DNA from 4 places in the Aliivibrio fischeri ATCC 7744 genome. Region 2 is predicted to be linked to each of the others. Evidence: predicted binding sites of a transcription regulator. Region 2 holds the regulator's gene; each other region holds the start of a gene.

Region 1 (7,509 bases), on a different replicon from region 2:
AAGTATTGGATAATCTTACTATTCAGTCAGTAGCTAAAGCGGATGCATTATTAAAAACACAGCATTTTGATAGAAAAACATTGCTAGGTACAAGAGAGTGGAAAGAAGCGAGTGAGCTTATCACTCGTGCTTATGATGGTTGGAAATCATAGCCAAATATCGTTTTTGGATTAAATAAAAAAGCCCCGATGTTGATTTAACAGCGGGGCTTTTATTTTATGCGATGTTTAATTACTCAACAGTAATAATACGCATACAGTTTGTCGAACCAACGATATCCATAACGTCACCTTGAGTGATGATTACTTGGTCGCCAGTTGATAGTAAACCTTTAGATTTTAGTGTGTTGATTGCAGCATAAGTTGATGGAAGACCTGAATCTGCTTTCTCATCAAAGAATACTGGAGTCACACCACGGTAAAGCGCTGCACGGTTTAGCGTACCTTCGTTGCGAGATAGAGCAAAGATAGGTAGACCAGAGCTTAGACGAGACATCATAAGTGGAGTACGACCAGACTCAGTAAGTGTGATCATCGCTGTGATGCCTTCCATGTGGTTTGCTGCATACATAGTAGACATTGCGATTGTTTCTTCTGGTGTCGTGAAGCGACGGTCTAAACGGTGGTTAGATACGTTAACTGTTGGTACTTTTTCAGCACCCATACAAACACCAGCCATTGATGTTACAGTCTCAACAGGGAAGTCACCAGCCGCTGTTTCAGCAGAAAGCATTACCGCATCTGTACCATCAAGAACGGCGTTAGCAACGTCCATTACTTCAGCACGAGTAGGCATTGGGCTAGAAATCATTGATTCCATCATTTGTGTTGCAGTAATAACCGTACGGTTAAGGCTACGAGCACGACGGATCAGTTGTTTCTGAACACCAACTAGCTCCGGGTCGCCAATTTCAACACCTAGGTCACCACGAGCAACCATAACAACATCAGATGCAAGGATGATGTCATCCAGTGCTTCTTCAGACGCTACCGTTTCAGCACGTTCAACTTTAGCAACTAATTGTGCTTCAAGACCTGCATCACGAGCTAGACGACGAGCGTAGTTCATGTCTTCGCCGTTACGTGGGAAAGAAACCGCTAGGTAATCAACTTTCATTGCAGCAGCTGTAATGATGTCAGCTTTGTCTTTTTCTGTTAGTGCGTCAGCAGAAAGGCCACCGCCTTGCTTGTTGATGCCTTTATTGTTTGATATGTCTCGTCCTGAAATGTGTTTACACATTTAGGACTTTTATATGACAAATCAAGAAAAAACAAAGAATAAGCGAACTCAACGCGATTATTCATTAGGCTTTAAATTGCAGCTTGTTGCCGCTATAGAAAAAGGCGATATGACCTATAAGCAAGCTCAAAACATTTATGGCATTCAAGGTCGATCTACCGTACTTACTTGGTTAAGAAAACACGGTAAGATGGACTGGTCTCAATCACCTAAGATTATTATGCCTAAATCCCCGAAAGCGAAAGAATCGCCTGCACAAAAAATTAAACGTTTAGAGCGAGAGCTTGATGATGAAAGAATGCGTAATTTATTACTTAATGAAGTAGTGAATATCATGGACGCAGAACATGGTGCAGGCCTTAGAAAAAAGTATATTGCCAAGGAGCAAGAAGTCTTCAAAAGCAGAAAATGATCAGCTTAGAGCGAGCTAGTCAGCTACTTGGCATTACAAGACAATGTATATACCAACAAGAACGTAGAGCTCTGAAACGTGCCGTTGAACTTTCACCGGTTAAAAATATGGTGCAAGAAATTCGTCGATATATGCCTCGTATTGGAGGTAAAAAATTATATTTTTTACTTAAGCCCAAATTCATCACTCATGGCATAAAGTTAGGCAGAGATAACTTTTTTTCCTATTTAAGAAATGAGTGCTTATTAGTAAAACCTAAACGAAGTTATACAAAAACTACCTATAGTAAGCATTGGATGAAAAAACATCCTAATTTACTTAAAGAAGTAACACCTCAAGCATCTGAAGAGGTTTTTGTTAGTGATATCACTTACGTTCAATCACAAAAAGGTATTCATTATTTATCTTTAGTAACAGATGCTTATAGTCGAAAGATAATGGGATATGAATTAAGTGATGAAATGAAAGCTACTGATGTAGTCAAAGCTCTTGATATGGCGATAGATAGCCGTCAATATCAAAGGAGTACGATTCATCATTCAGACCGAGGATTACAGTATTGTTCAAAGGTTTATCAGGAAAAATTGAATAAAAATGATATTAAGCCATCAATGACGGATGGTTATGATTGCTATCAAAATGCATTAGCAGAGCGAATAAATGGGATACTTAAACAAGAGTTTCTTTTGTATGACTGTAAAGATTTAGAGGAGTTAAGGCATTTAGTTGAAGAATCTATTTTTATTTATAATGAAATGCGGCCACATTTAAGCTTGGGAATGAGTACACCAAATCAAGTACACAAAAAAGCCAAGTGCGTACGCACTTAGCTTTCAATTAAAAATCGTCAACGTATTTTAGGACGAGACAATAGAGGTCCAGCAACAGTTACTTCTGTGTGTACTTTGTTGCCTTCAACAGCAGTTACACGAAGTTGTACACGACCGTCATCAAGAAGAAGAACGTCGCCAGTAGTTACATCTTGAGGCAGTTCTTTGTAATCAAGGCCAACAGAGTCTTGGTTACCTTCACCTTTAGGTAAATCGCTATCTAGTGTGAATTTATCACCAATAGCTAATTGGATTTTACCTTCTTTAAACGTAGAAACACGGATCTTAGGGCCTTGTAAGTCACCTAGAATAGCAACGTGAGTACCAAGTTTTGCTGCGATTTCACGAACTTTTCGTGTACGCTCAATGTGATCTTCTGGGCTACCGTGAGAGAAGTTCATACGAACAACGTTTGCGCCAGCGGCAATGATTTTTTCTAGGTTATTATCACGATCTGTTGCAGGGCCAAGAGTGGTAACGATTTTTGTTCTACGTAGTCTGTTAGACATATAATCTCCAAAGTGGATGTTGTTTTATTTTTCCTATGCTTAAACATATATCGGCAATAGTGACAATACCATGACTCAAACAGGGTAAATGTAAAAAATTCTCACGCAATCGCTAAATATTTGTGCGTTTGAATAGAAAGTCGCCAATTTCTTTTGATACACGTTTCAATACAAAGTTCGGTAGCTCTTGGTTTTTGGCTAATTGGCTGAAGAGCGATAGTGACATTATCGAGTAACTCAACACCTTCTAATAATGCATCAAGTTGTTCAATATCTTTTGTTGTACCAACTGGGTGTTTAATCTCATTTGCACGAGATAGGGCGACTGGCAGAACAGGTAATTTGCCTTTCATGTTGATTTTTGGTGACACTGTCACCCAAGTGTTCTCTGAAGCAAGAATAGGGTAAGTACCACTGGTTTCTATTTGGCAGCGATAACCGTGCAGCTCTAGTTCTTGAGTTAATGAAGTAAGATCATACATACATGGTTCACCACCAGTAATCACCATGTGCTTTGCGGTATAACCTTGATTTTCCAACATTTCAATTATTTGAGTGCTCGACAGTTCTGTCCAACTAGGGGTATCTTCCGTTTTTGCTAAAATGGTTTGTAAATCCGTTTGATCACTTAATTCAACATCCCAAGTTTGCTTTGTATCACACCAAGAACAACCAACAGGGCAACCTTGTAAACGTAAAAATATAGATGGAACACCGGTAAATGTTCCTTCGCCTTGAATGGTCTCGAATAACTCGTTAATTTTAAATAATGGTGCTGACATAATTATTTTACTCAAATAAAAAACTATAAAATTTGGCGTTAAAATTCGTTGTGAAGTCGCATTTTTCGTAAATATTTCATAATCTTCGTGATAGATATCACGTAGGTAAATACTTAAGCTTCACAATTTGTTCGCAAAGTAAAAAAATTCAATTAATTGATATATTTTTTACTGGAGATACGTATGTACGTGGCCCAACCCGGACACATTGATCATTTAAAACAAGTAAATGCGGGCCGGGTGTATAAGTTAATTGACCAACTTGGCCCTATCTCACGCATAGACCTTTCTAAAGAGAGTAATCTAGCGCCGGCTAGTATTACCAAAATCACACGTGAACTTCTTGACGCACACCTTATCAAAGAAACTCAAGTACAAGAAGCAAATAGTCGTGGTAGACCTGCAATTGGCCTTGAAGTTGATAATGAAGGTTGGCAATTTTTATCTTTACGACTAGGACGAGGTTATTTAACCATTGCTTTGCACAGTCTTGGTGGTGAGCAGATCATTGAAGAAAGACAGTTAATCAAAGAGATTGAGCAAGATGAGCTACTTGCTAAGTTATTAAATGAAATTAACGTGTTCTTTCAAAAGCATTCTAAGATTTTAGGGCGAATTACTAGCATTGCTGTGTCATTACCGGGATTAGTGATTTCTTCACAAGGTCTGATCATTCAAATGCCTCACTATAATGTGAAAAATTTACCATTGGGCCCTAAGATCTACGAATCTACAGGCTTACCAGTATTCATAGGGAACGATACAAGAAGTTGGGCATTAGCAGAAAAGCTGTTTGGTAATTCAAAAAATATCGATAATTCTATTTTAGTGTCCATTCATCATGGTGTTGGTGCAGGCATCATTATGAATGGTGAAGTGCTGCAAGGTAGAACTGGTAATATCGGTGAAATGGGGCACATCAAGATCAATAAATTGGGTGCACGTTGTCATTGTGGTAATACTGGCTGTTTAGAGACTGTTGCGAGTGCAAAGGCGATTCGTGATCAAGTCAAAAACTTGATTAATAATGGCCATCAAACCGTCTTAAAAGATCAGACGATTACGATTGAAAACATTTGTCTTGCCGCAAACCAAGGTGACGTATTAGCTAAACAAGTCATTACTGAGCTTGGGCATAATTTGGGTGAAGCCATCGCTATTATGGTAAATCTATTTAACCCAGAAATGATATTGATAGGTGGGGAAATTAACCTTTCTAAAGATATTTTGTACCCAATCATCATGGATTCTATTCAAAACCAAGTATTGCCACTATATGCAAAAGATACGCAATTGGTTGAGAGTCGTTTTTATACTCAAGCCACCATGCCGGGAGCTGCATTGGTTAAGCAAGCAATGTGTGATGGTTCATTGCTAATGAAGGTGATAGAAGGTTAATTACCTCACCGTAAAGTATTAAAAAAGAGCAGCGAATTTGGCTGCTCTTTTCTTTTTATATTGATGAATGGATAAGATTAGTTCTGTTTTAAGAACTCAATTAAGGTATCAATATTTTGTTTTGTGATGTCTTTATGAGTCACAAAGCGAATAGGGTTGCCAGCAGAAAGCAAAATATCTTGTTCAAGTGCTTTATTACAAATGGTTTTGATATCTACTTTGTTGTCTAATTTAGCAAAAACAATATTAGTTTGAATATGCTCAACATTCACTGAAAATCCATTTACCGTATTTAACTGTTCAGCTAAATATTTAGCATTGGCATGGTCCACGGCCAGTTGTGGCACTTGCTCGGTTAATGCGAGTTTTCCAGCAGCAGCAAGAATGCCCGTTTGGCGCATACCGCCCCCCAGCATTTTTCTAATACGGCGAGTTTTTTTGATGTATTCTTTTGTGCCAAGCAGTAAAGAACCAATTGGTGCTGATAGGCCTTTTGATAAACAAATTGTCATACTATCAAAATGTTGAGCAATCTCTTTTATATCAACATCTAACGCAACTGCGGCATTATAGACGCGAGCCCCATCTAAATGCAGAGCAAGTTGATGTTTGTTCACAAATTCTCGAGCTTGAGCTAGGTAGCTTAACGGAAGAACCTTGCCATTAATGGTGTTTTCTAAGCTCAATAGTTTGGTTCTAGCAAAATGGAAGTCATCCGCTTTTATTGCAGCAGCCAGTTTTTCAAAGCATAAAGTGCCATCAGGATTATTTTCAATCGGCTGTGGTTGGATTGACCCTAATACTGCTGCGCCACCAGCTTCATATTTATAGTTATGGGCTTGTTGGCCACACAAATACTCATCTCCACGTTCACAGTGAGCCATAAGCCCTAATAGGTTTGCTTGTGTTCCTGATGAAGTGAACATTGCCGCTTCAAAACCATGGCGCTCAGCAGCCCATTGTTCTAACTCGTTTGTGGTTGGATCATCTCCATAAACATCATCACCAACCAGAGCATTAGCGATAGCTTTACGCATATTTGGTGTTGGACGGGTAACCGTATCAGAGCGAAAATCAATCATGGTATATCCTTTACTGCACTTATTTTTATATAGATAGATAACCTAGCACACAGCTTGTATCCATGAAAACAATGTTATTTGGGTTTTACAAAAAAATAACGAGTATGGTGATTTATATATTAAGAAGAGTGCAATTTATTACCTTTAAAGTAGAGGGATTCGACTAATTGATGAGTGTATATGGTTATTAATCAAACAATTGAGGCAATATGTAACTATAACGACTCTGAAATTTACATTATACTCAAGAGAAAGCAGTTATCTTAAGTGTAAGGGAATGTAATGCAAGGAACCTCAACGAGAACAAGCGCTGCACGTGCGCTGCTATCTGAACGAATTCAAAAACTCACTACCGCATTATCTGATGGTGTGTATGAACGTGAAGATACAATGCGACTATGCTTACTTGCCGCTTTGTCTGGTGAAAGCGTATTTTTATTAGGTCCTCCAGGTATTGCAAAAAGCTTAATAGCAAAACGATTAATTAAAGCGTTTGATAACAGCCGTTATTTTGAATATCTAATGACACGCTTTTCGACACCAGAAGAAGTGTTTGGTCCTCTCTCAATTCAAGAATTAAAAGATAACGGTAAATACGTTCGATTAACTCAAGGTTACTTACCTGATGCTCAAGTTGTTTTTTTAGATGAAATTTGGAAAGCAGGCCCTGCAATTCTTAATACACTACTGACCGTTGTTAATGAAAAAACATTTAAAAACGGTAATGAAATTTTTCCTGTCCCAATGCGACTTCTTATTTCGGCATCAAACGAATTACCCGATGAAGACAGCGGCTTAGATGCGCTCTATGACCGAATGTTAGTACGCGTATTTGTTAACCGTATTCAAAATAAAAATAACTTTAAATCCATGTTGATGACAGGGACGATTCAAGAAACTGAAATCGATCCATCATTAGTTGTAACGGACAGCGAGTACCATCAATGGCAAAAAGAACTGGATGGATTAACCTTATCCGATCAAGTTTTTGAAAAGCTATTTGAGTTAAAGACCATGCTTGAGCAAAACAACACGGCTTATGATGAAGATTTGTATGTATCTGATCGACGTTGGAAAAAATCCGTTAAATTATTAAAAGCATCCGCTTTCTTTAGTGGCCGTGATGAGATTAATCCGATGGATTTGTTGTTATTACAAGATTGTTTATGGACGACTCCTGAGAATAGAGAACAAGTACGTGAAAGTATTCGAGTCTTTGCATCAGAAAAAGCGTTTGATCAACAAGCGGTATTAATG
Region 2 (7,509 bases):
CGGTTGCTGTTGCAGCTCTTCTAGTTATGGTTTTTGGCTACGCACTCTATTTCCTTAATGACTCACCAGAGCCAGAAGTAAAAGCACCAGTAACCGAAGTTGTTCCTGTTAAACCGAAGAAACCAACATCAACAGAAGACATCCCACCACTGCCAGAAGAGCAATGGAGCTACATGGATGAGCTGCCAAATAAAGAAATAACAGTTGAACAAAAAGAATTAAAAGTATCTGAGATCCCTTACATTATGCAGTGTGGTGCTTATAAAAACCGCTCACAAGCTGAAGAACGTAAGATGAATATCGCTTTCCAAGGCATAACCTCTACTGTTCGTCATGCTGAAGGAAGTAGCTGGTATAAAGTGGTACTTGGCCCATATAAATTCAAACGTGATGCAGAGAAAGATCGTCACAAACTGCAACGCGCAAAAATCGAACCTTGTGCTATTTGGAAAGATCAATAAAACCATCATCCGAAATCAATAACACATCACATATTTAATAAAAGGAGCCCATTGAGTGCTCCTTTTTTCTATCTATTCATCTTGAAAAGCGTCTTACCTTCCCCCATTACAATAGTAATAATCATGAAGATGGTCGTCTGCTTTCATTTATTGGCGCCATCGAAAAAGAGGTTTTACTCGTGACTACAATTGTTTCTGTACGCCGTGAAGGCAAAGTCGTGGTTGCTGGCGATGGCCAAGCATCTCAAGGCGATATGATCGCAAAAGGCAACGTAAAAAAAGTACGTCGCTTATACAATGACTCAGTATTAGTTGGCTTTGCTGGTAGCACAGCTGATGCATTTATTCTGTTCGACCTGTGTGAACGTAAGCTAGAAATGCATCAAGGTAATCTAACAAAAGCCGCAGTAGAACTAGCAAAAGAGTGGCGTAGTGACCGTGCATTGCGTCGTCTTGAAGCAATGCTAATTGTTGCGGATAAAACAACATCATTAATCATCAGTGGTACAGGTGATCTAATCAATGCTGATAATGACTTATTAACTATTGGTTCTGGTGGTTATTTCGCTCGTTCTGCAGCAACAGCGCTGTTAGAAAACACCGATTTAGACGCTCGCGAAATTGCAACTAAAGCACTGACTATTGCTGGCGATATCGATGTATACACCAACCACAACCACACAGTTGAAGAACTGAACGCTTAATCAAGAATAAGGAATTACCATGTCTGAGATGACTCCTCGTGAAATCGTACACGAATTAGATAGCCATATTATTGGTCAAGATAAAGCAAAACGTTCAGTTGCCATTGCACTTCGTAACCGTTGGCGTCGTATGCAACTTGCTCCTGAGTTGCGCACAGAAGTAACACCAAAAAACATTCTGATGATTGGTCCAACAGGTGTCGGTAAAACCGAAATCGCTCGTCGTTTAGCAAAACTTGCAAACGCACCTTTCATCAAAGTTGAAGCAACTAAATTCACTGAAGTGGGTTACGTTGGTAAAGAAGTAGAAAGCATCATTCGTGATTTAACCGATGTTGCTATTAAAATGACGCATCAACAAGCGGTTGAAAAAGTAAAATTCCGAGCTGAAGAGCACGCAGAAGATCGCATTCTAGATATCTTACTGCCACCAGCTCGTGACGCTTGGGGTAATAATGAAGAAGGCGATAACGATTCTGGTACACGACAATCTTTCCGTAAAAAATTACGCGAAGGTAAGTTAGACGATAAAGAAATCGAAGTGGATGTTGCTGCACCTCAAGTTGGCGTTGAAATCATGGCTCCTCCAGGTATGGAAGAGATGACAAACCAACTTCAAGGTATGTTCCAAAACCTATCAGGCGGCAATACAACCAAAAAGCGCAAGATGAAAATCGTTGATGCACTTAAAGCGCTAACAGAAGAAGAAGGTGCGAAGCTGGTTAACCCTGAAGAGCTAAAAGAACAAGCGATCTTCAATGTAGAAAACCACGGTATCGTGTTTATCGATGAAATTGATAAAATCTGTAAAGGTTCAAACTCTCACTCTGGTGATGTATCTCGTGAAGGTGTTCAACGTGATTTACTTCCATTAGTAGAAGGCAGCACGGTTAGTACTAAACACGGCATGGTGAAAACCGATCATATGTTATTCATCACTTCAGGTGCATTCCAAATGGCAAAACCATCTGACTTGATCCCTGAATTACAAGGTCGTTTACCAATCCGTGTTGAACTTGAAGCGCTAACAGCAAATGATTTCAAACGCATTTTAACCGAACCTAATGCATCATTAACTGAGCAATACATTGCTCTATTAGCGACCGAAAATGTAAAAGTTGAATTTACTGAAGATGGCATCAGTCGTATTGCTGAATCCGCATTCCAAGTAAATGAAACCACTGAAAACATCGGTGCTCGCCGTCTACACACAGTGATGGAACGACTAATGGAAGAGATCTCTTATGATGCTTCTGAAAAAAATGGCGAAAGCTTAATTGTTGATGCTGAATATGTAAGTTCACGCCTAGGTGAACTTGTTGCTGATGAAGACCTAAGCCGCTTCATTCTGTAATCTCTCATAACTTAAAATAAAGCCTCACAAGGGTTAACTTGCGAGGCTTTTTAATATTAACTCACCCTGTAGTTCTAAAGTTTAAGCAGAGATAATTTCCCATGAGTGCGTCATTTTTACGCCCTCACCAAGCATTAAACATACAGAGCAATATTTCTGTAATGAATCCGCAGTGACTCTCTCGACAACCGTTGAATCTAGGTTGTTACCTGTTACTTCAAAGTGAATATTAATGTAAGTAAACAACTTTGGTGCAGTTTCACGACGCTCACTAGATAGCTTAGCAACGCAAGCTGTGACTTCTTGATTTGCCGATTTAAGTCCATCAACAACATCAACAGAACTGCATCCTCCAGCAGCCATTAAGACCATTTCCATCGGACTTGGTGCTTTTTCTCCCCCATTACCATCCATAACAATAGAGTGACCTGATTGAGATTGACCTAGAAAAGACAATCCCTCAATCCATTTAACTTCAGCGTTCATAAAAGCCTCTTTACTACTTAAAAGGAAAACTCGTGATCCATTTCACGAAACTGTGCCCTTGGTCGCACAATTCATACGATCAAAGTCAAGAAATCAATTGCGAAACAAGGTATGATTTTGTTAATTATCTCAACGAACATGCAGCCTTGTTCCGATAACCATATTGTATAGGCCAAACTGATATTTGGCTCAGTTATTTTAAAATGGACATCGCCTACTTGGCAAACGCAGAGGAAGTATAAAGTATGGTTCTAGGTAAACCTCAAACAGATCCAACATTAGAGTGGTTCTTGTCTCACTGTCACATTCATAAGTACCCTTCAAAGAGCACGCTAATTCACGCGGGTGAAAAAGCGGAAACTCTTTACTACATTGTAAAAGGTTCTGTTGCTGTACTTATCAAAGATGAAGAAGGTAAAGAAATGATCCTTTCTTACCTAAACCAAGGTGACTTCATTGGTGAGCTTGGCTTATTTGAAGAAGGTCAAGAGCGTTCAGCGTGGGTTCGTGCGAAAAGCCCTTGTGAAGTAGCAGAAATTTCATTCAAGAAATTCCGCCAACTTATCCAAGTTAACCCAGATATCCTAATGCGTCTTTCTGCGCAAATGGCAACTCGTTTACAAATCACTAGCCAAAAAGTAGGTGACTTAGCATTCCTAGACGTAACAGGCCGTATCGCTCAAACGCTACTAAACCTTGCTAAACAACCTGATGCAATGACTCACCCAGACGGCATGCAAATTAAGATCACTCGTCAAGAGATCGGTCAAATTGTTGGTTGTTCACGTGAAACTGTTGGCCGTATCTTAAAGATGCTTGAAGAGCAAAACCTGATTTCAGCGCACGGCAAAACAATTGTAGTTTACGGTACTCGTTAATTTAACGTCGTTACCATAAGCAAATAAAAACGCAGCTCAATAGCTGCGTTTTTTATGTCTAGAGATGACAGCTTTACCCGTCAGTACTTTCAAAGATTTTGTCCGCAGAAGCCGCAACAAACCCTGTGTATAGTTCACCATTTGGTAATTCATAACGTTTAGCAAATTCGTAAAATCCACCAGGGATCTCAAACTCACCATCACTAAATTTAACCATCACTTTATCCGCCATTGTAGATGATTGCTCTAAACAAACCTCTGGAGAGCCTTTTACTTCTCCACCAACCTCATTAATACTAAATCCAGCATTACGTAAGTGCTGATTAACATCAACTACTTCATCAAAACCATCAAGTTGATTAACATACACGGTAAAATGATTCGCTCCATAACCATGAGCAGCTAACCAAGAAGCATACTCACTCTCTTTTGCTAACACCTTATATTCATCAAAACTTAAAGACCACGGTCTACCTGAAGACAGAAAGTCACGAGTTGCAAAATAATGAGCAGGAACTTGTTCTACTAATGATTTAATTATGGTTTGAGCATCATCAGATAATTTTTCAACCAATAGCTCACTGATAAACACAAGTGGTGCATTAGGATCTGGGTGCTCAAAATGTTGTGCTTTCAATTTTTTAGCAATAAATTCATATTCATCACACGGTTTATACCCAATAGCTAAAAAGGGCGCGGCTAATGTGGATAAACCAACCTTAGGCAAATTAAACGTCCGCAAGGCAATATGATCATTTACAATATCACCACCACTGGATAGCAATTGATGCACTTGGTCTGCCGATGGCGACAAACGTGTAATATAGTCTTGCCATAATGATGAAAAAAGTGTGTTTACATTATTCATTTTCAGCACTCCTACAAAGTTAAACCTGGAGATAATTGCTCAGGAATCTCACATGCATCACCTTCCATTGATGCCATCGGATAAGCACAATAATCTGCCGCATAATAAGCACTTGGTTTTAAGTTGCCTGATGCACCCGGCCCACCAAATGGCGCATCACCACTTGCTCCTGTTAATTGACGATTTCGATTCACAATTCCAGCTCGAATATGCTCCACGAAATAATCCCATTCACTGTCATCGGTTGAAACTAATCCCGCAGATAATCCATAGCGAGTGTCATTAGCAAGCTCCACAGCTTGCGCTAATGTGGTGTAACGTATGACTTGCAATAGTGGGCCAAAGTATTCTTCATCTGGTAATTCCGCGACATTTGTTGCATCTATTATCCCTGGAGATACAAATGCATGCCCCAAACTTCTCGCTTCCAGTAACAATTCACCGCCTAATGCTTGTAACTTTTTCTGAGCATTTAAGATAAATTCAGCCGCAGCAATCGATATTTGTGCCCCCATAAATGGCGTCGTTTCAGAAAAAGGTTGATCAACATGAATATTTTTCGTGACGTCAACTAAACGTGCTAATAAAGCATCACCCTTTTCACCTTCAGGAACATACAAGCGTCGAGCACAAGTACAGCGTTGTCCTGCACTAATAAATGCAGATTGCACTATGGTATATACCGTTGCATCTAAATCACCGAATGCTTTTGATATCACCATTGGGTTATTGCCTCCCATTTCGAGAGCCAACATTTTCCCCGTATCACCTGCAAATTGACGGTGTAGGATGTGACCAGTATTCGCACTGCCTGTAAATAAAAGACCATCAATACCTTTCGCGTTTGCTAATGCCTCACCCGTTGATCGCGCCCCCTGAACAAGATTAATGACCCCTTTAGGTAATCCAGCCTTTTGCCAAAGCTTCATGATCACTTCACTTGTCCATGGTGTTTGTTCCGATGGCTTTAATACCACCGTATTTCCTGCAAGCAACGCAGGAACAATATGACCGTTAGGTAAGTGCCCAGGGAAGTTATACGGGCCAAAGACAGCCATAACACCTAATGGGCGATGTCTAAGTACAATTTTATTTCCTGCGGCTTCACGCTCTCTATAGGGGGTTCTTTCATGGTAAGCTCGAATCGATATCGCTATCTTCCCCACCATTGCACCTGCTTCTGTTTTGGTTTCCCAAAATGGCTTACCCGTTTCTTTTGCTATTACTTCTGCAATCGAATCCGCATTATCTTTCACTAGCTCAGCAAAGCGTTCCACAATGGCTTGGCGATTTTCAAATGGCAATTTCTTCCACTCAATAAAAGCATTACGAGCAGCATTCACAGCAGACTCGACCTGAGCCTCAGTAGCACTTTCGCCTTTCCACACTACCTCACTGTTATAAGGGCTTAACGATTGTATCGTTTCACCTTCGCCTAAAACCCAATCACCTGCAATCCAATGTGTCATATTCTATGTCCCCTATTGAGCTAATAAACGTACGTAATCATCAACGTCAACTTGCAATGCTTCTGCTGCTTCTGGTGTTAAATGAACAGTATCAGTGGCTTTATCGTAGGCAGCCGTTGTTGCGGTTGCTCTAAAATTTTCAAATGACGTATTTGCAATCAAATACTGTTGTGAACAGCTGTGCTCTGTAATAATCACTTTGGCTTTAAACGAATTACGAACTGACTCTATACTGCGTAAATCACATTCAACGGTTGGGCCTGCATCAAAAATATCTACGTAGCCACGACAACGGAACCCTTCATTTTCTAAAAGTTTTAAAGCAGGTTTTGTATTATCATGAACTTTACCGATTACAGCCTGAGCTTCTTTACTTAATAAGCTGACATAAATAGGAAGTTTTGGCATAAGATCTGCGATAAAGCCTTTGTAGCCAATGCCAGTTAAGTAATCAGCTTCAGTAAAATCGATAGAGAAAAAATGCTTTTGTAGCCACTTCCAAAATGGCGATTCACCTTCTTTATCTGAAACACCGCGCATTTCAGCAAAAATAGTATCGGAGAAGCGATGGGGATGCTCTGCCATCATCAAAAATCGAGCTTTCGACATCAATCGCCCATTTAATCCTTCTCGATATTCAGGACGAAGAAATAAGGTACATATCTCGGTACTTCCTGTGTAATTACTACCAAATGTCAGCACTTTCACGACATTATGTACATCTAATTTACGAGAAAAATGCACGACTTTACTAATATGATAATTATAGAATGGCGAATCTAAACCGACAGCTGCTTCAATGCCTGTTGTACCAGTTACCTCTCCAGTAACTGAATCTTGACCAACCATGAGGTAGCCTTCAACACCCGGCTCTGTCACGTCTTTCTGAAAGCTATCTATCGAATGATCGATACGATTTCTTAACTGTTCTTCATTAACAGGAAGCGAAGTGAACCCATGTCCAGATTCAACAGCACATTGATGAAGGGCAGGATAATCTTCTTGAGTAATAGGACGGATAACAAGCATCAATATTCCCTCCGATGCCAAAAACAAAGGCAACTCGACCATGAGTTGCCTAATATTCTTTAAAGCGTTATTTCGTTAGAGAAGCAAGCGCCTTATCTAAGCGCTCAAAACCTAACTCAACTTCTTCTTTTGTAATCACTAATGATGGGGTAAATCGAACCACATTAACGCCAGCAACAAGTACCATCAAACCTTGCTCTCCTGCTGCCACCAATATGTCACGAGCTCGACCTTGCCACTCTTCATTTAGAGCAGCACCA
Region 3 (7,509 bases), 260 kb from region 2:
TTGCTCATAAGGAACGCTTACTCCACCAATAATGACTGGGCCTTCACCGCCAAATTTATGTACATCAAATCCATGTCCAATTCTCATTATTTGGTTTCCTTTTTCATTTTTTGAAGATAAAACTCAGCCAAATCGAGATCTTCTGGTTGGGTGATTTTTAAGTTATCGGCACGACCTTGAACCAGTTTAGGTTGATATCCCATTAACTCAATAGCTGAAGATTCATCAGTAATAGATAAATTTTTATCTAATCCTGTTTGCAGGGCTGAGTACAATAATTCTGTTGTGAATAGTTGTGGTGTTAACGCATGCCACAGCACACTACGATCAATCGTTGTCTCAATGCATTGTGCTTGAGTAGCATGTTTCATCGTATCTCGCACTGGTGATGCTAATATGCCACCAATGTGTTCGGGGATCACTTCTGCAATTAATTTATCAATGTCAGAATGGCGAATACAAGGGCGAGCGGCATCATGAACCATAACCCACTCACTTAATTGATGCTCTTGAACGTACGATAAACCAGACAACACCGAATCCGCACGCTCTTTACCGCCAGAAACTCGAATCACTCGGTTATCATGAACAAGAGTTAATTCTGGGAAATAAGGATCACCGTCAGTAATCGCAACAACGACTTTATTAACTAAAGGGAAAGCTAATAACTGTTCGATTGTATGTTCTAAAACGGTTTTTCCATTTAATAATAAATACTGTTTAGGGCGGTCGGCTTTCATTCGGCTTCCTACCCCTGCGGCAGGAACAATTGCAGTAATCGACAATGGTGTAGTAAGAGCCATTAATTACCCCTCACTGTTTTCATCAATAATTCGATAGAATGTTTCGCCTTTTTTTATCATTCCCAATTCATGACGAGCTCTTTCTTCAATGGCTTCAGAGCCTTTTTTCAAGTCATCAATCTCAGCAAACATTTGTTCATTACGGTTACGTAAACCCTGATTGACTTCTTCTTGCAAAGCAACGTCATTTGATACTTGCGCATAATCGGACATTCCATTTTTTCCAAACCATAAGGTGTATTGCAACCACCCTAAAGCGATCAATAAGAAAATGGCAAATGTACGCATAATTGCTCCGAAAATAAGAAATGATAAAAGAAGGCTAACTATATCAATCCAGCATTAGAACTTCACTAGCTGTCTGACAGAAATAAAAAAAACCGCCTCAAATGAGACGGTTTTATATCGAAATTCTAATCGAACGATTAAGAACTAAAAATCAAATTCTCAAAAATTGAGATTATTGACCTTTAACTTCTTTAAGACCGTTGAAAGGTGCTTTTTCACCTAGAGCTTCTTCGATACGGATTAGTTGGTTGTACTTAGCAACACGGTCAGAACGGCTCATAGAACCAGTTTTGATTTGACCTGCAGCTGTACCTACTGCTAGATCAGCAATAGTTGCATCTTCAGTTTCGCCAGAACGGTGAGAGATTACAGCTGTGTAACCTGCGTCTTTAGCCATCTTAATTGCAGCTAGAGTCTCAGTTAGAGAACCGATTTGGTTGAACTTGATAAGGATAGAGTTAGCTACGCCTTTCTCGATACCTTCAGCAAGAATCTTAGTGTTTGTAACGAATAGATCGTCACCTACTAGTTGAAGTTTGTCACCTAGTAGTTCAGTTTGGTGCTTGAAGCCAGCCCAATCAGACTCGTCTAGACCATCTTCGATAGAAACGATTGGGAATTGGTTAGCTAGCTCAGCTAGGTAGTGGTTGAACTCTTCAGAAGTGAAAGTTTTACCTTCGCCCTTCATGTTGTAGATGCCAGCTTCTTTGTCGAAGAACTCAGATGCTGCACAGTCCATAGCAAGAGTAACGTCTTTACCTAGTTCGTAACCAGCAGCTGCAACAGCTTCTGCGATAACTTCTAGAGCTTCAGCGTTAGACTTAAGGTTAGGAGCGAAACCACCTTCGTCACCAACTGCAGTGCTGTAGCCTTTAGACTTAAGTACTTTAGCTAGGTTGTGGAATACTTCAGCACCGATACGTAGACCTTCTTTAAGAGTTTTAGCACCAACTGGTTGGATCATGAACTCTTGGATGTCAACGTTGTTATCAGCGTGCTCACCACCGTTGATGATGTTCATCATTGGTAGAGGCATAGAGAATACGCCTGGAGTGCCGTTTAGTTCAGCAATGTGAGCGTATAGAGGCATAGATTTAGCAGCTGCAGCAGCTTTAGCATTTGCTAGAGAAACAGCAAGGATTGCGTTAGCACCGAAGTTTGCTTTGTTGTCTGTACCGTCTAGGTCGATCATGATTTGATCGATTTCAGCTTGGTTTTTCGCATCTTTGCCGATTAGAGCTTCAGCGATTGGACCATTTACAGCTGCAACAGCTTTAAGAACACCTTTACCTAGGAAACGTGCTTTGTCGCCATCACGTAGCTCAAGAGCTTCACGAGAACCTGTAGATGCGCCAGATGGAGCAGCAGCCATACCTACAAAACCACTTTCTAGGTGAACTTCAGCTTCAACTGTTGGGTTACCACGAGAATCGATGATTTCACGACCTAGAACTTTAACGATCTTAGACATTGTGTTTCCTCTTTACTTTTCTTTAATTTAAAAGCTAAAAATAGCCGTCCAACATTGGACAGCTACTCGTAAATCCTATTACTTTTCTAATTCACCGCGCACGCTTTCGCCTGCAGCTTTAACAAAACCTTCAAATAATGGGTGACCATCACGAGGTGTTGATGTGAATTCTGGGTGGAATTGCGCAGCCACAAACCATGGGTGGTTAGGGATTTCGATAATTTCCACCAGCTTCTTATCAGCAGATAAACCAGAAACCTTAAGGCCTGCTTTTTCTAGCTGAGGAAGTAAGTTGTTGTTTACTTCATAACGGTGACGGTGACGCTCTTCAACTGTTGCATTACCGTAAAGCTCACGAGCTTTTGAACCTTTAGCAAGATGACATAGTTGAGAACCAAGACGCATTGTACCGCCAAGATCTGATTTCTCAGTACGCTCTTCAACATTGCCTTCGCTGTCAATCCACTCAGTGATAAGACCAACAACAGGGAATTTCGTGTCTTTAGAGAATTCAGAAGAGTGCGCCCCTTCCATATTAGCAACGTTACGCGCATATTCAATTAACGCAACTTGCATACCTAGACAAATTCCTAAATATGGTACTTTATTTTCACGAGCGTATTGTGCAGCAAGGATCTTACCTTCAACACCGCGGTCACCGAAACCACCTGGAACTAGAATTGCGTCTAGGCCTTCAAGGATTTCAGTACCTTTAGATTCTACATCTTGTGAATCTACATACTTAATAGTGACGTTTAGACGGTTTTTCAAGCCCGCATGTTTTAATGCTTCATTTACTGACTTGTAAGCGTCTGGTAATTCAATGTATTTACCAACCATACCGATAACAACATCACCAGTTGGGTTAGCTTCTTCATAAATTACTTGTTCCCACTCAGAAAGATCAGCTTCAGGAGCTGTAATACCAAAGCGTTGACATACTAAATCATCAGTACCTTGTGCTTTAATAAGTTGTGGGATCTTGTAGATTGAATCTACGTCTTTCATTGAGATAACTGCTTTTTCTTGTACGTTACAGAAAAGAGCAATTTTCTTACGTTCGTTTGCTGGAATAACACGGTCAGAACGACAAACTAAGATATCAGGTTGGATACCGATAGAAAGCAGTTCTTTTACTGAGTGTTGAGTTGGTTTAGTTTTTAGCTCACCAGCAGCACCTAGGTAAGGTACTAGTGTTAGGTGCATGAACATTGCACGCTCACGGCCTAATTCTACTGCTAGTTGACGAATCGCTTCCATGAACGGTAGAGATTCAATATCACCAACTGTACCACCAACTTCTACGATTGCGATATCGTGGCCTTCAGCGCCAGAGATAACACGTTCTTTAATCGCATTAGTAATGTGAGGGATAACTTGGATAGTAGCACCTAAGTAATCGCCGCGACGTTCTTTACGTAGAACATCTGCGTATACTCGACCAGCAGTAAAGTTGTTACGCTTAGTCATTTTGGTGCGGATGAAGCGCTCGTAGTGACCTAAGTCTAGATCTGTTTCTGCGCCGTCTTCCGTGACGAATACTTCACCGTGTTGAGTAGGGCTCATTGTGCCTGGATCAACGTTGATGTATGGGTCAAGCTTCATCATAGTGACTTTTAAGCCACGAGCTTCAAGAATAGCTGCTAATGATGCTGCTGCAATACCTTTACCTAGTGAGGATACAACCCCGCCAGTTACAAAAATGTAATTCGTCGTCATACGTTACCTGAAATTGGTGTAATGAGGAATAAAAATGGATTTCATCTGGACGGGAAGTGAATATACCAGAACCGCTTTATCGCCACAACGTGAAAAGTATCACAGTTAATTGATTTATTTTTTGCTCCAAATCAATTCCGCTCACTTCGCTTAATTTTTTCCCACTCAGAATCTAGCTCATTCAAATCACATTGCTCTATTTTTTTACCTTTTTTGGCGACGTTCGCTTCAATTTGACGAAAACGACGCTCAAATTTGTTATTTGCTTTGCTTTGCTTAAAGCTTGCTCTGGATTTTTTTCTAAATGACGCACTAGATTTACCGTAGCAAAAAGTAGATCGCCTAATTCTTCTTCTACTTTTTCTTCATTTCTGGGTACTTTATAGACCTCTTCTAGCACTTCTGCCACTTCTTCATTTACTTTATTTGCAACAGGTTGTAACTCATCCCAATCAAAGCCGACTTTGGCGCACTGCTTTTGTATTTTATTTGCTCTTAGTAAGCTTGGTAAAGCCGTTGGAATTGTATCTAAGATGCTTTCTTGAACTGGTGTTTGTTGATTGTTTTTCTCTTTATCTAAACGTTCTTGTTGTTTTACTTTATCCCAATTGGCTGCAATTTCAGCATCAGATGAAAAATTATCTTCGCCAAAAACATGTGGATGACGGCGAACCAATTTTTCATTTAAAGTTTCTAGTACGTCATTAAAATCGAACAATTGCTCTTCTTTAGCGATTTGCGCGTAGAAAACCACTTGAAACAGTAGATCTCCCAACTCTTCTTTTAAATTGCTCCAGTCCTTTTTATGAATCGCATCCACCACTTCGTATGTTTCTTCTATGGTGTGTGGAACAATAGAATCAAAGGTTTGTTTTTTATCCCAAGGGCACCCTTTCTTTTCGTCTCTTAGTTGAGCCATGATAGAGAGTAACTGTTCAATATTATTTGGGGTGGTCATATTTATTCCCTGTGATTGGTATAAAAACAAAAAAAGCTGTGACCATTATAGTCACAGCTTTCTTAATCACGATGAATTTTATTTTTTAGTCAATTAGCCTAATAGACTTACTGCTGCATTTGGCGCTTGCTTTGCTTGTGCCAAAATAGATGAGCTTGATTGGCTTAAGATCTGACTCTTAGTTAAGTTTGTTGTTTCTTTAGCGAAATCCGTATCTTTAATCTGGCTATTAGAGTCAGAGATATTTTCGTTGATGTTCGTTAAGTTTTTAATTGCACTATCAAAACGGTTTTGAATTGCACCTAATGAAGCACGGTTGCTATCTACGTATTCTAGAGCTGCATCGATAACGTCAATTGAACGCTGTGCACCGCCAACAGTAGTTAAATCCATTGATGCTACTGTATCATCAGATTCGCCACCCATTTTTAGTTCATTAGCTAATGAACCGCTAAATTCTAATGGAGAAGAGATCGTCTCACCTGACATGAATACTTGAAGTACACCATCTTCAGTAACAGATGCGCTTAGCTCATTTGTTTGACCGTTAATGTAAGTCGCTAACTCTTCAATATCATCACCTGTTTTTGCTGTGATATTGATTTCTTGAGCGTTACCATTCTTATCATTGTAAGACACATTGAATTGCGTATTCTCTGCACCAACTTTCCAGTTAATGTCACGACCTTCTTCAGCAAAGTAAGATTTACCGCCCATTGTCGCTTCATCAGCACGCATGCTATTAAGTGTTACTGCAACGGCTTCACCTGAATCTGCACCAATTTGGAATGATTTAGTACCAAATTCGCCGTTAATTAAGCGTGTACCCGCAAAAGATGTTGTTTCAGCAATACGGTTTAATTCATCAGTTAATGAACTTGCTTCTTCTTGCATTGCAGCACGATCAGCATCAGTGTTTGAACCGTTCGCAGATTGAAGAGATAAGTCACGTAGGCGTTGAAGAACGTTAGTTGTTTCCTTCATTGCACCTTCAGCAGTTTGCGTAATAGACATACCTTCATGTGCATTTCGTACTGCCACGTTTAGACCACGACTTTGCGCAGTCATACGGTTTGAAATTTGTAGACCAGAAGCATCATCAGCAGCACTGTTAATTTTCGAACCTGAAGACAATTTTTCCATTGAATCAGTTTGGGCAGCAGTTGCATTGTTCATATAACGTTGTGCTGTCATTGCCGAGATATTTGTATTTACTGAAATTGCCATTGTATTTGCTCCGGTCAGGCTTCATTTATTGTTATAGGGTTGAAGCCTATAATTCATCGTTGATACACATATTTACGGCCTACAATTTCAGAACTTGAGATTTTTTTTCAATAAAAAAGCCGAATATTTTAAAAAATATCCGGCTTTAATCTATCTTATTGATAAAACAGTTAATTTATTTTATCTATGGCGGTTATGACAAGCGAATGGCTTCCATTACATCTTTAACTTGTTCAACTCGTGTAATCAATCGACCGACAATATCGGCATTAAAAACCTCAAGATCAAAGTCCATGATCGTTAACTGCTTCTTGTAATCATTGCGGCTCTTCATGCCTGACACTTTAACTTTTTCATTAGCAAACAGAGTCGTTAGATCCTTTAACAGCCCAGTTCGATCCATTGCTGTAATACGTAAAGTCAGGATATAAGAGCCAACAAAACCACTTCCCCATACCGTATCAATAATACGTTCTGAAGCATGATGACGAAGCTCGTTTAGCTGATCACAGTCACTGCGGTGAACTGAAATACCACGGCCTTGTGTAATATACCCTGCAATTGGGTCACCCGGAATTGGCTGACAACAACGCGCTAAATGCGTCATTAAGTTATCAACCCCTTCAACAACAACTGCATCTTTACGTTGTTTGCTCTGTGCTTGTGCCTGAGCTTGCGCTTTTGCTTCTGATTCTTGAAGTTGCTCAAGCGCCTTTTGATCTTCTTGCTCTGCCGTTGGTTTATTTACTAGCGCATTGATGTGATTTACGATCTGGTTAATACGAAGATCACCACTACCAATCCCAGCAAAAAGTTCATCGGTTGAATTTACATTGAAACGCTTAAGAGCATAACGCTCAGCATCTTTCAATGTTCCACCAATTTTAGCTAATTCAACTTCAAGGATCTCTTTACCTGCGTCTAGGTTTTTCTCACGACTTTGCTTTCTAAACCACGCATTAATCTTAGCGCGAGCACGGCTCGAGTTAACAAAACCCAATGTTGGATTTAACCAATCACGTGATGGATTTGGTTCTTTTTGA
Region 4 (7,509 bases), 1.2 Mb from region 2:
CACTAACAATGAATGTTGCAAACGCAAAAGAAAATGATGAATTGGTATTCATGAACTGGGGACCATACATCAACAGTGATATTTTAGAAGAATTTACTAAAGAAACTGGCATTAAAGTTATCTACTCTACTTATGAGTCAAACGAAACTTTATACGCTAAAATGAAGGCTCACAATAAAGGTTATGACCTAGTTGTTCCTTCAACTTATTTCGTTGCAAAAATGCGTGACGAAAAAATGCTTCAACCAATTGATAAATCAAAACTATCAAACTTCACTCAATTGGATACGAACTACTTAGACAAGCCATTTGATCCTAAGAATGAATACTCTATTCCACACGTAGTGGCGATCACAGGTCTTGCTGTAAACACAGAAATGTACAACCCAGATGACTTCAATAGCTGGGGCGATCTTTGGAACCCAGAGTTTGAAGGTCAATTAATGTTAATGGATGATACTCGTGAAGTATTCCACATTGCATTACGTAAATTAGGTTACTCAGGTAACTCAACAAACCCGAAAGAAATTGACGAAGCGTATGCTGAGCTTCAAAAACTAATGCCAAACGTATTAGTATTTAACTCAGACAACCCAGGTGCACCATACATGGCTGGCGAAGTTGGTCTTGGTATGCTTTGGAATGGTTCTGCAGCAGCCGCTCAAGCTGAAGGTTTACCTATTAAACTTATCTTCCCTAAAGAAGGTGGTATCGGTTGGGTTGATAACTTTGCAATCCCTTCAGGCGCAAACAATGTAGAAGCCGCTCATAAGATGATCGACTTTTTACTTCGTCCAGAAATCGCAGCACGCATTTCAGCAGATACTGGCTACCTAACAGCAGTTAAAGCATCAAACGACAAGTTTAAAGACGTTGCACCTCTGTTCCCATCACAAGAAGATTTAGACCGCGTTGAGTGGCAATCTGCAGTTGGTGACATGACAGTTAAATATGAAGAGTACTTCTTAAAACTGAAAGCCGGACAGTAACCTAACCCTTACTGAACCTTACTAATGGCAGCGTATATCGCTGCCATTTTTGATCTCCCTCGCACAAATTTCCTTACAAACTAATTTATATTACCTTGATTTAAGCCAAGTTATTGATTTGCAATGACATGCAGTCTCCTGCAAAAATTGCTATAATGCGCGCTCAATTATGGATACTCCCCTCATATATAGGAGAAGGAAATGAAAAAGTGGACAACTCTCGTCTCTACAGGACTGTGCGCTGCAGCCTTAATCGCTGGTAATGCACAAGCTGCAGATAAAGAGCTCTATTTTTATAACTGGTCAGAATACATTCCAAATGAAGTTCTTGAAGACTTCACTAAAGAAACTGGTATCAAAGTTTATTATTCGACGTATGAGTCGAATGAAAGCATGTACGCTAAATTAAAAACTCAAGGTTCTGGATATGATCTAGTTGTTCCTTCAACTTACTTTGTATCGAAAATGCGCAAAGAAGGTATGCTACAAAAGATTGATAAATCTAAATTACCTCATTTCAAAGACTTAGATCCAAACTACCTAAATAAGCCTTTTGATCCAAGTAACAACTACTCTATTCCTTACATTTGGGGCGCTACAGGTATTGGTGTAAATGCTGATATGATGAACCCGAATGAGCTTCATTCTTGGAATGATTTCTGGGATGAAAAATGGCAAGGTCAGTTAATGATGATGGATGACTCACGTGAAGTGTTCCATATCGCATTAACTAAACTTGGTTACTCAGCAAATACAACAAATCCTGAAGAAATCAAAGCCGCTTACGAAGAGCTGAAAAAACTAATGCCTAACATTTTGGTGTTTAACTCAGACTTCCCTGCAAACCCATACTTAGCGGGTGAAACAAGTGTTGGTATGCTTTGGAACGGTTCTGCTTACATGGCTCGTGAAGAAGGTGCAAACATTCAAATCGTATGGCCAGAAAAAGGCGCTATCTTCTGGATGGATAGCTTAGCAATCCCTGCTGGTGCAAAAAACATCGATGCAGCACACCAAATGATGGATTTCTTACTACGTCCTGAAAACGCGGCTAAAATTGCATTAGAAATCGGCTACCCAACGCCAGTTAAATCTGCATACCCTCTTTTACCTAAAGAGTTTGCTAATGATCCAAACATCTTCCCTCCTCAATCTGTAATGGATTCAGGTGAATGGCAAGACGAAGTTGGTGAAGCAAGTACGCTTTATGACGAATACTTCCAAAAGCTAAAAGTTGATATGTAATACTCATCTATTACATCGTTATACAACATATTAAAAAGCCAATGAATCTAATGATTTATTGGCTTTTTTATTAAACGTTATATTTCTAATAGTTCAGAAACCAATTCAGGAACTAACTCGCCCGCTTTACCATAACGTTTCTCTTCAAACTCGTCATCTACAGCACTTGGCTCCAAATTGATCTCAATGGTATGTGCACCATGTAAACGAGCTTCATGCACAAAACCAGCCGCGGGATAAACAGAGCCCGATGTACCAATCGAAATAAATAAATCAGCCTGATTTAACACTTCATGGATTCTGCCCATTTCTAATGGCATTTCACCAAACCATACGACATGAGGACGTAATTGAGCAGGTATTTGGCAACAATGACACAAATCACCAGTATGAATATCATCACTACACTCAAACACTTGATTCGATTCTTCACAACGAATCTTGTTTAACTCACCATGCATATGAATCACATTTGTGCTTCCACCGCGCTCATGTAGATCATCAATATTCTGAGTCACGATTGTCACCGTACCATCCAACTCTTTTTCAAGCTTAGCGAGTGCTTTATGAGCTGCATTAGGTTGAATATTATCGCTTTTCAATAAAGCTCTACGCTTATTATAAAAATCCTGCACTAAATCTGGGTCATTCAAAAAACCTTCTGGTGTTGCAACATCTTCAATTCGGTGGTTTTCCCATAAACCATCACTAGCCCGAAAAGTTTGGATCCCCGACTCTGCCGATATTCCAGCACCAGTTAAAATTACGATATTCTTATACGGAAATAACATAGCATCATCCTTAATCAATTTGATTCTTACTGAAACTCTACCATGAATAACATTACAGTTTCTATGGATACTAAAAACAAACACCTAAGCTACTTTATTCAACACAGCCCCTCCATTACAATGGAATCAACCATACTAATAATGAATAGAGATATACATGTTAAAGCAAGCCAAGCAAATGATTGTATTCAACGCCTTAACTCAACAACAAAGCTTTACCAAAGCCGCACAGCTTCTTGATATATCTCGAACTCAAGTAAGCCAACAAATTCAATTATTAGAAGAACGTTTAGGTGTCCAATTGGTTCAACGTACAACACGTTCATTTTCTCTAACTGAAGCAGGACAAACCTTCGCAGTTCATTGTGCTAATATCGCCGATGAAATTAACGAAGCTGAAAATGAATTGTTAACCAATATTGATAACCTGCAAGGAAAATTGCGTGTTGGTATCGCGCAATCATTTGCTACTAACCACATTCTTCCTTATCTATCAGAGCTGCACCATGCTTATCCACAACTAAATATAGAGATCACTTTATTCGATCATAAGATCGATGTGATTGCAGAGCAATTAGACTTATGGATAGGTGTAATGGATTCCCCTCCAGAAGGATTTGTTGCGCGCCACCTCATTGATTGCCACTTTGTATTAGTTGCAAGCCCTCTATACCTGGCAAAACAAGGGATCCCTTACCATCCTTATGACTTAAAAAAGCATAACTGCTTAACTTATATCAGTAGAGAGCGTAAAGACGACGTCTGGGGCTTTCATAAAGAGAATGAAAACCTTCAGATAAAAGTGTCTGGTAACTATCGTATTGACTCGGCTGATGCCATTCGTAATGCCACCACTGCAGGTAATGGTATTGGTTATATTGCCACTTATCTTCTTTCTGATGAATTGCAAACAGGTAAACTCGTTCAACTTTTGCCTGATTGGGAATTAAACCAATCAATGCCCCTGTATGCCGTTTATCCAAGACGAAAATTCCTTCCTAAGAAGGTACATGTTTTCATGGAATTTGTTCGTCAGCATATTAATGAAACGCAAATTGGCAAAATTTAATCATTCTGCTGATGGGATTATTAATTAAAAATCCACCACAATTGTTTTATATAATAAAAACTGACTTCTAAATATGTGACAAAAGCCTCAATTAATAGGTTTTTGTCTACTAATTCAACAAATAAGCTTCTTTTTGTTATCATGATGTTTTTAGCTTAACAATTTGATCCTTGTCACATTTTTATTTTTGAATAGAATACCTCCGCAATCATTACACTAGATACTTTTGGAGTTTGACCGTGAACTTTTTGGTCAGTATTTTAGGCATTGTTTGCCTATTCGCGATTGCAATTCTTTTCTCAGAAAACCGTCAAGCCATAAAATGGAGAACAGTATTAGGTGCTTTCCTAATTCAACTGTTATTTGCCGGTTTTATCTTATACGTTCCTATTGGTCGAACTATTCTAAATAGTATTTCTATGGCAGTATCAAGCATTATTGATTACGGTCGTGTAGGTACAGAATTCCTTTTTGGTGATCTTGCGCAGTACAAACTGGGCTTCATTTTTGCCGTCAACGTTTTACCTACGATTGTATTCTTCTCTGCTCTTATCTCAGTACTCTATTACCTAGGTGTTATGGGTTGGGTTATTCGCACCATTGGTGGCGGATTACAACGCTTCTTAGGTACAACTCGTACAGAATCTATGTCTGCAACCGCAAATATTTTTGTTGGTTCTGTTGAAGCACCACTGGTTGTTCGCCCTTTCCTTGCAAAGATGTCACGTTCTGAACTGTTTGCTGTTATGGTTGGTGGTCTTGCCTCTGTAGCTGGCGGTACAATGGTTGGTTACGCAGGATTAGGTGTTGAACTGAGATACTTAATTGCCGCAAGTTTCATGTCAGCACCTGCGGGTCTAATGATGGCAAAACTTCTGGTCCCACAAACAGAAGAAATCAATGAAGCCGATCAATATTCAGAAGATGAAGTTGATGATGCTCCAGTAAACATTATCGATGCCGCTTCACAAGGCGCATTAAATGGCTTACAAATTGTATTTGCTGTTGGTGCGAGCTTATTAGCTATTATTAGCTTAATTGCATTATTAAATGGTGGTTTACATCAATTAGGGTTACTTGTTGGCTTAAACAATTTAAGTTTAGAACTGATCTTTGGTTACCTATTCGCACCAGTTGCTTGGTTAATCGGTGTGCCATGGTCTGAAGCAACCGTTGCTGCAAGTTTGATTGGTAAAAAAATTGCAATTAATGAATTTGTTGCCTTTGCTGATTTAATGGCAGTGAAAGATCAATTAAGTGAACATTCTCAAGCTATCGTCACTTTTGCCCTATGTGGCTTTGCAAACTTAACCTCTATTGCAATGCTAATGGGTGGTTTAGGTGGTGTCGTTCCAAGTCGCCGCCCTGATATTGCACGTTTAGGTATGAAAGCAATCTTTGCAGCAACATTAGCAAACTTAATGAGTGCAACCGTTGCAGGCATCTTCCTGTCTTTCTAATAGTAAGTAAGACAATAAAAAGCCACTTGTGAATAATCATAAGTGGCTTTTTTTATAAATGAATAATGGATTTAAAGCTTAGTCATTCGATTCAAAACAAACGAAGCAATAGAACCATCCACCGCTTTTACATAATTAATAATATGAGGCGTATCTAAATGAGCTTGAAGGCACTCTTCGCTTTCCCACTGCTCATGAAACACAAATACATTTGGATTCTCATTATCTTGGTGAAGATCATATTGAATACATCCTACTTCTTTACGTGTTGGATCAAGTAGTTTAAGCATTTCGGTTTTCACCAATTCTGTTTTACCTTCTTGCGCTTCAATTCTTGCGACAATCGTTAATATTTTAGTCATTGTATAAGTTCATTCTATTTAAAAAGCTTTGATTAACTATTAAAACACGTCTTTATTCAGGAAGTACAATTAATCCTAACGGTTCTAACAATTGCTCTTGTTGCCATCCACAAATTTTCACACCAGTTAAATCAACACGACGAGGATCTAACCCTTCTAATTCACAATGGCATAAATCACTCTCTTGAAACTTAAATTGCTCCCATGCATCTTCTGAGAAAGAGCCTCGACTTAAATCTGAGCCTTTAAAGGACGCACCTTGTAAATTCGCCCCATTCCATTTATTTTCAAACAAATCACACTTTTCAATGCATAAGCGTTCAAGATTTGCATACGATAAATTACAACCCGTAATGTAAGCAGAACAAAAGTACATTTGATGATTAATTTGATTTGAAAAGCTCGCTTGAGAAAAATTAGCGCCTTTTAAATCACACTCTCTGAACTCAATACCAAATGCATTTGCACCTTTAAAATTAGCCATTGCTATTTTACAACTCTTAAAGGACGAATCTCTTAAGTCTGCATATTCAAAGTGACAGCCTTCAATTGCTCCTTGCTCAATGAAACTGCAATCAACAAACTGAGCATCTCTTAAATTTGTTCGAGAAAAGTTACATAGGTAAAACTTACACCCTTCATAATATGCGTTACTCAGATCTTGATGTGAGAAATCAACACCATCAAATGTTTCATTATAAATAGCCATAAATACTCCTTAAGCTTATTAAGGAGAAGACTACCAGTAACCATGATAAACTCAACAAAAACAAAGCCTTTAATATCAACAAGTTAAAGCTGCCATTTTTATCCCCTAGAGCGAGCTATAAAATGGGTTAACGCCGTTTTAAACTGACAACCGAACGACAAGACCAAAAAAATAATTTTACAAGCCAGCGATGCATATAGCGCGTTGATACATAACTTTCTGCTCATACTAAGAACATACAAACATTTTACTCTTTGCTCTTACGAACGCTGATACTTGAATACTACGCGGTAGATTAAGCTTCATTACATTCTCACAGCATGTCATTAGAACTTCTGTCGCTTTCTCTTCCCATTCATGTTCCGTCTCTAGCGAGTGAAGAGAAACGCAAGGCTCTGTCTTTGAGTTTTGCTGAAAAGTAGTAAAAGATTTATTAAAAATAACATCTTCACACGCTCTTGCCTGAGATTCAGAAACAAGTTTTTTTCTTAAAATTGTCTGCGCAGAATTACTTAATGTAATCGTACAAATAAAGTCACGCTCATTAAAATAAAGATCAATCGCTCTATTTAACTGATGTAATGCAATAGTCACACTGTCCATAGTTACCTCCTTGTGGTTATAGATATATTCTAGGAAATTTTTTTAAAACAATGTGCCGTTGTGATCACTAATAAATGATATTGTTCACAAATTATTCAATTGTGTGTTTTATTGATAATAATAATTATGTTAGATCTGCCCACATTTCATCAAGTTCATCGTCAGATGGCATGTCTGAATGAGTAATTGTCTTAATCACTCGACAAGGATTACCGACAGCGACACAGTCTGGTGGAATATCTTTTGTCACTACACTTCCTGCACCAATCACACTTCGATCA

Evidence for each region. Region 2 encodes CRP, which controls carbon source genes, mostly activating them, when cyclic AMP is high. Its sites were predicted from a motif close to TGTGANNNNNNTCACA; they were not measured.
Region 1: mlc (sugar metabolism global transcriptional regulator Mlc) is a predicted target of CRP. The motif match lies at 3,859-3,874, and genes of this name have one in related genera.
Region 3: AVFI_RS10875 (CTP synthase) is a predicted target of CRP. The motif match lies at 4,370-4,385, and genes of this name have one in related genera.
Region 4: AVFI_RS06825 (NupC/NupG family nucleoside CNT transporter) is a predicted target of CRP. The motif match lies at 4,169-4,184, and genes of this name have one in related genera.

Annotation. Positions count from the first base shown of each region.
Region 1 is NZ_CP092713.1:1,205,472-1,212,980, reverse strand. Features, by position in the region: gene nagZ (beta-N-acetylhexosaminidase) at 1-152, shown strand, start outside; partial or broken gene pyk (pyruvate kinase) at 232-1,221, opposite strand; one part of gene AVFI_RS19015 (IS3 family transposase) at 1,253-1,616, shown strand; one part of gene AVFI_RS19015 (IS3 family transposase) at 1,616-2,481, shown strand; partial or broken gene AVFI_RS19010 (pyruvate kinase) at 2,523-2,990, opposite strand; gene queE (7-carboxy-7-deazaguanine synthase QueE) at 3,092-3,772, opposite strand; gene mlc (sugar metabolism global transcriptional regulator Mlc) at 3,956-5,170, shown strand; gene ltaE (low-specificity L-threonine aldolase) at 5,248-6,252, opposite strand; gene AVFI_RS18990 (ATPase RavA domain-containing protein) at 6,535-7,509, shown strand, end outside.
Region 2 is NZ_CP092712.1:2,613,488-2,620,996, forward strand. Features, by position in the region: gene AVFI_RS11940 (SPOR domain-containing protein) at 1-461, shown strand, start outside; gene hslV (ATP-dependent protease subunit HslV) at 641-1,165, shown strand; gene hslU (HslU--HslV peptidase ATPase subunit) at 1,185-2,519, shown strand; gene AVFI_RS11955 (OsmC family protein) at 2,601-3,005, opposite strand; gene crp (cAMP-activated global transcriptional regulator CRP) at 3,251-3,883, shown strand; gene AVFI_RS11965 (DUF1338 domain-containing protein) at 3,957-4,751, opposite strand; gene astD (succinylglutamate-semialdehyde dehydrogenase) at 4,763-6,220, opposite strand; gene astA (arginine N-succinyltransferase) at 6,233-7,249, opposite strand; gene AVFI_RS11980 (aspartate aminotransferase family protein) at 7,317-7,509, opposite strand, start outside.
Region 3 is NZ_CP092712.1:2,356,807-2,364,315, forward strand. Features, by position in the region: gene ispF (2-C-methyl-D-erythritol 2,4-cyclodiphosphate synthase) at 1-87, opposite strand, end outside; gene ispD (2-C-methyl-D-erythritol 4-phosphate cytidylyltransferase) at 87-803, opposite strand; gene ftsB (cell division protein FtsB) at 807-1,091, opposite strand; gene eno (phosphopyruvate hydratase) at 1,264-2,562, opposite strand; gene AVFI_RS10875 (CTP synthase) at 2,641-4,281, opposite strand; partial or broken gene mazG (nucleoside triphosphate pyrophosphohydrolase) at 4,413-5,239, opposite strand; gene AVFI_RS10885 (flagellin) at 5,333-6,466, opposite strand; gene relA (GTP diphosphokinase) at 6,660-7,509, opposite strand, start outside.
Region 4 is NZ_CP092712.1:1,462,347-1,469,855, forward strand. Features, by position in the region: gene AVFI_RS06805 (extracellular solute-binding protein) at 1-989, shown strand, start outside; gene AVFI_RS06810 (extracellular solute-binding protein) at 1,191-2,234, shown strand; gene cobB (Sir2 family NAD+-dependent deacetylase) at 2,312-3,025, opposite strand; gene AVFI_RS06820 (LysR family transcriptional regulator) at 3,183-4,094, shown strand; gene AVFI_RS06825 (NupC/NupG family nucleoside CNT transporter) at 4,334-5,554, shown strand; gene AVFI_RS06830 (putative quinol monooxygenase) at 5,626-5,916, opposite strand; gene AVFI_RS06835 (Qnr family pentapeptide repeat protein) at 5,969-6,625, opposite strand; gene AVFI_RS06840 (hypothetical protein) at 6,854-7,228, opposite strand; gene AVFI_RS06845 (sugar O-acetyltransferase) at 7,353-7,509, opposite strand, start outside.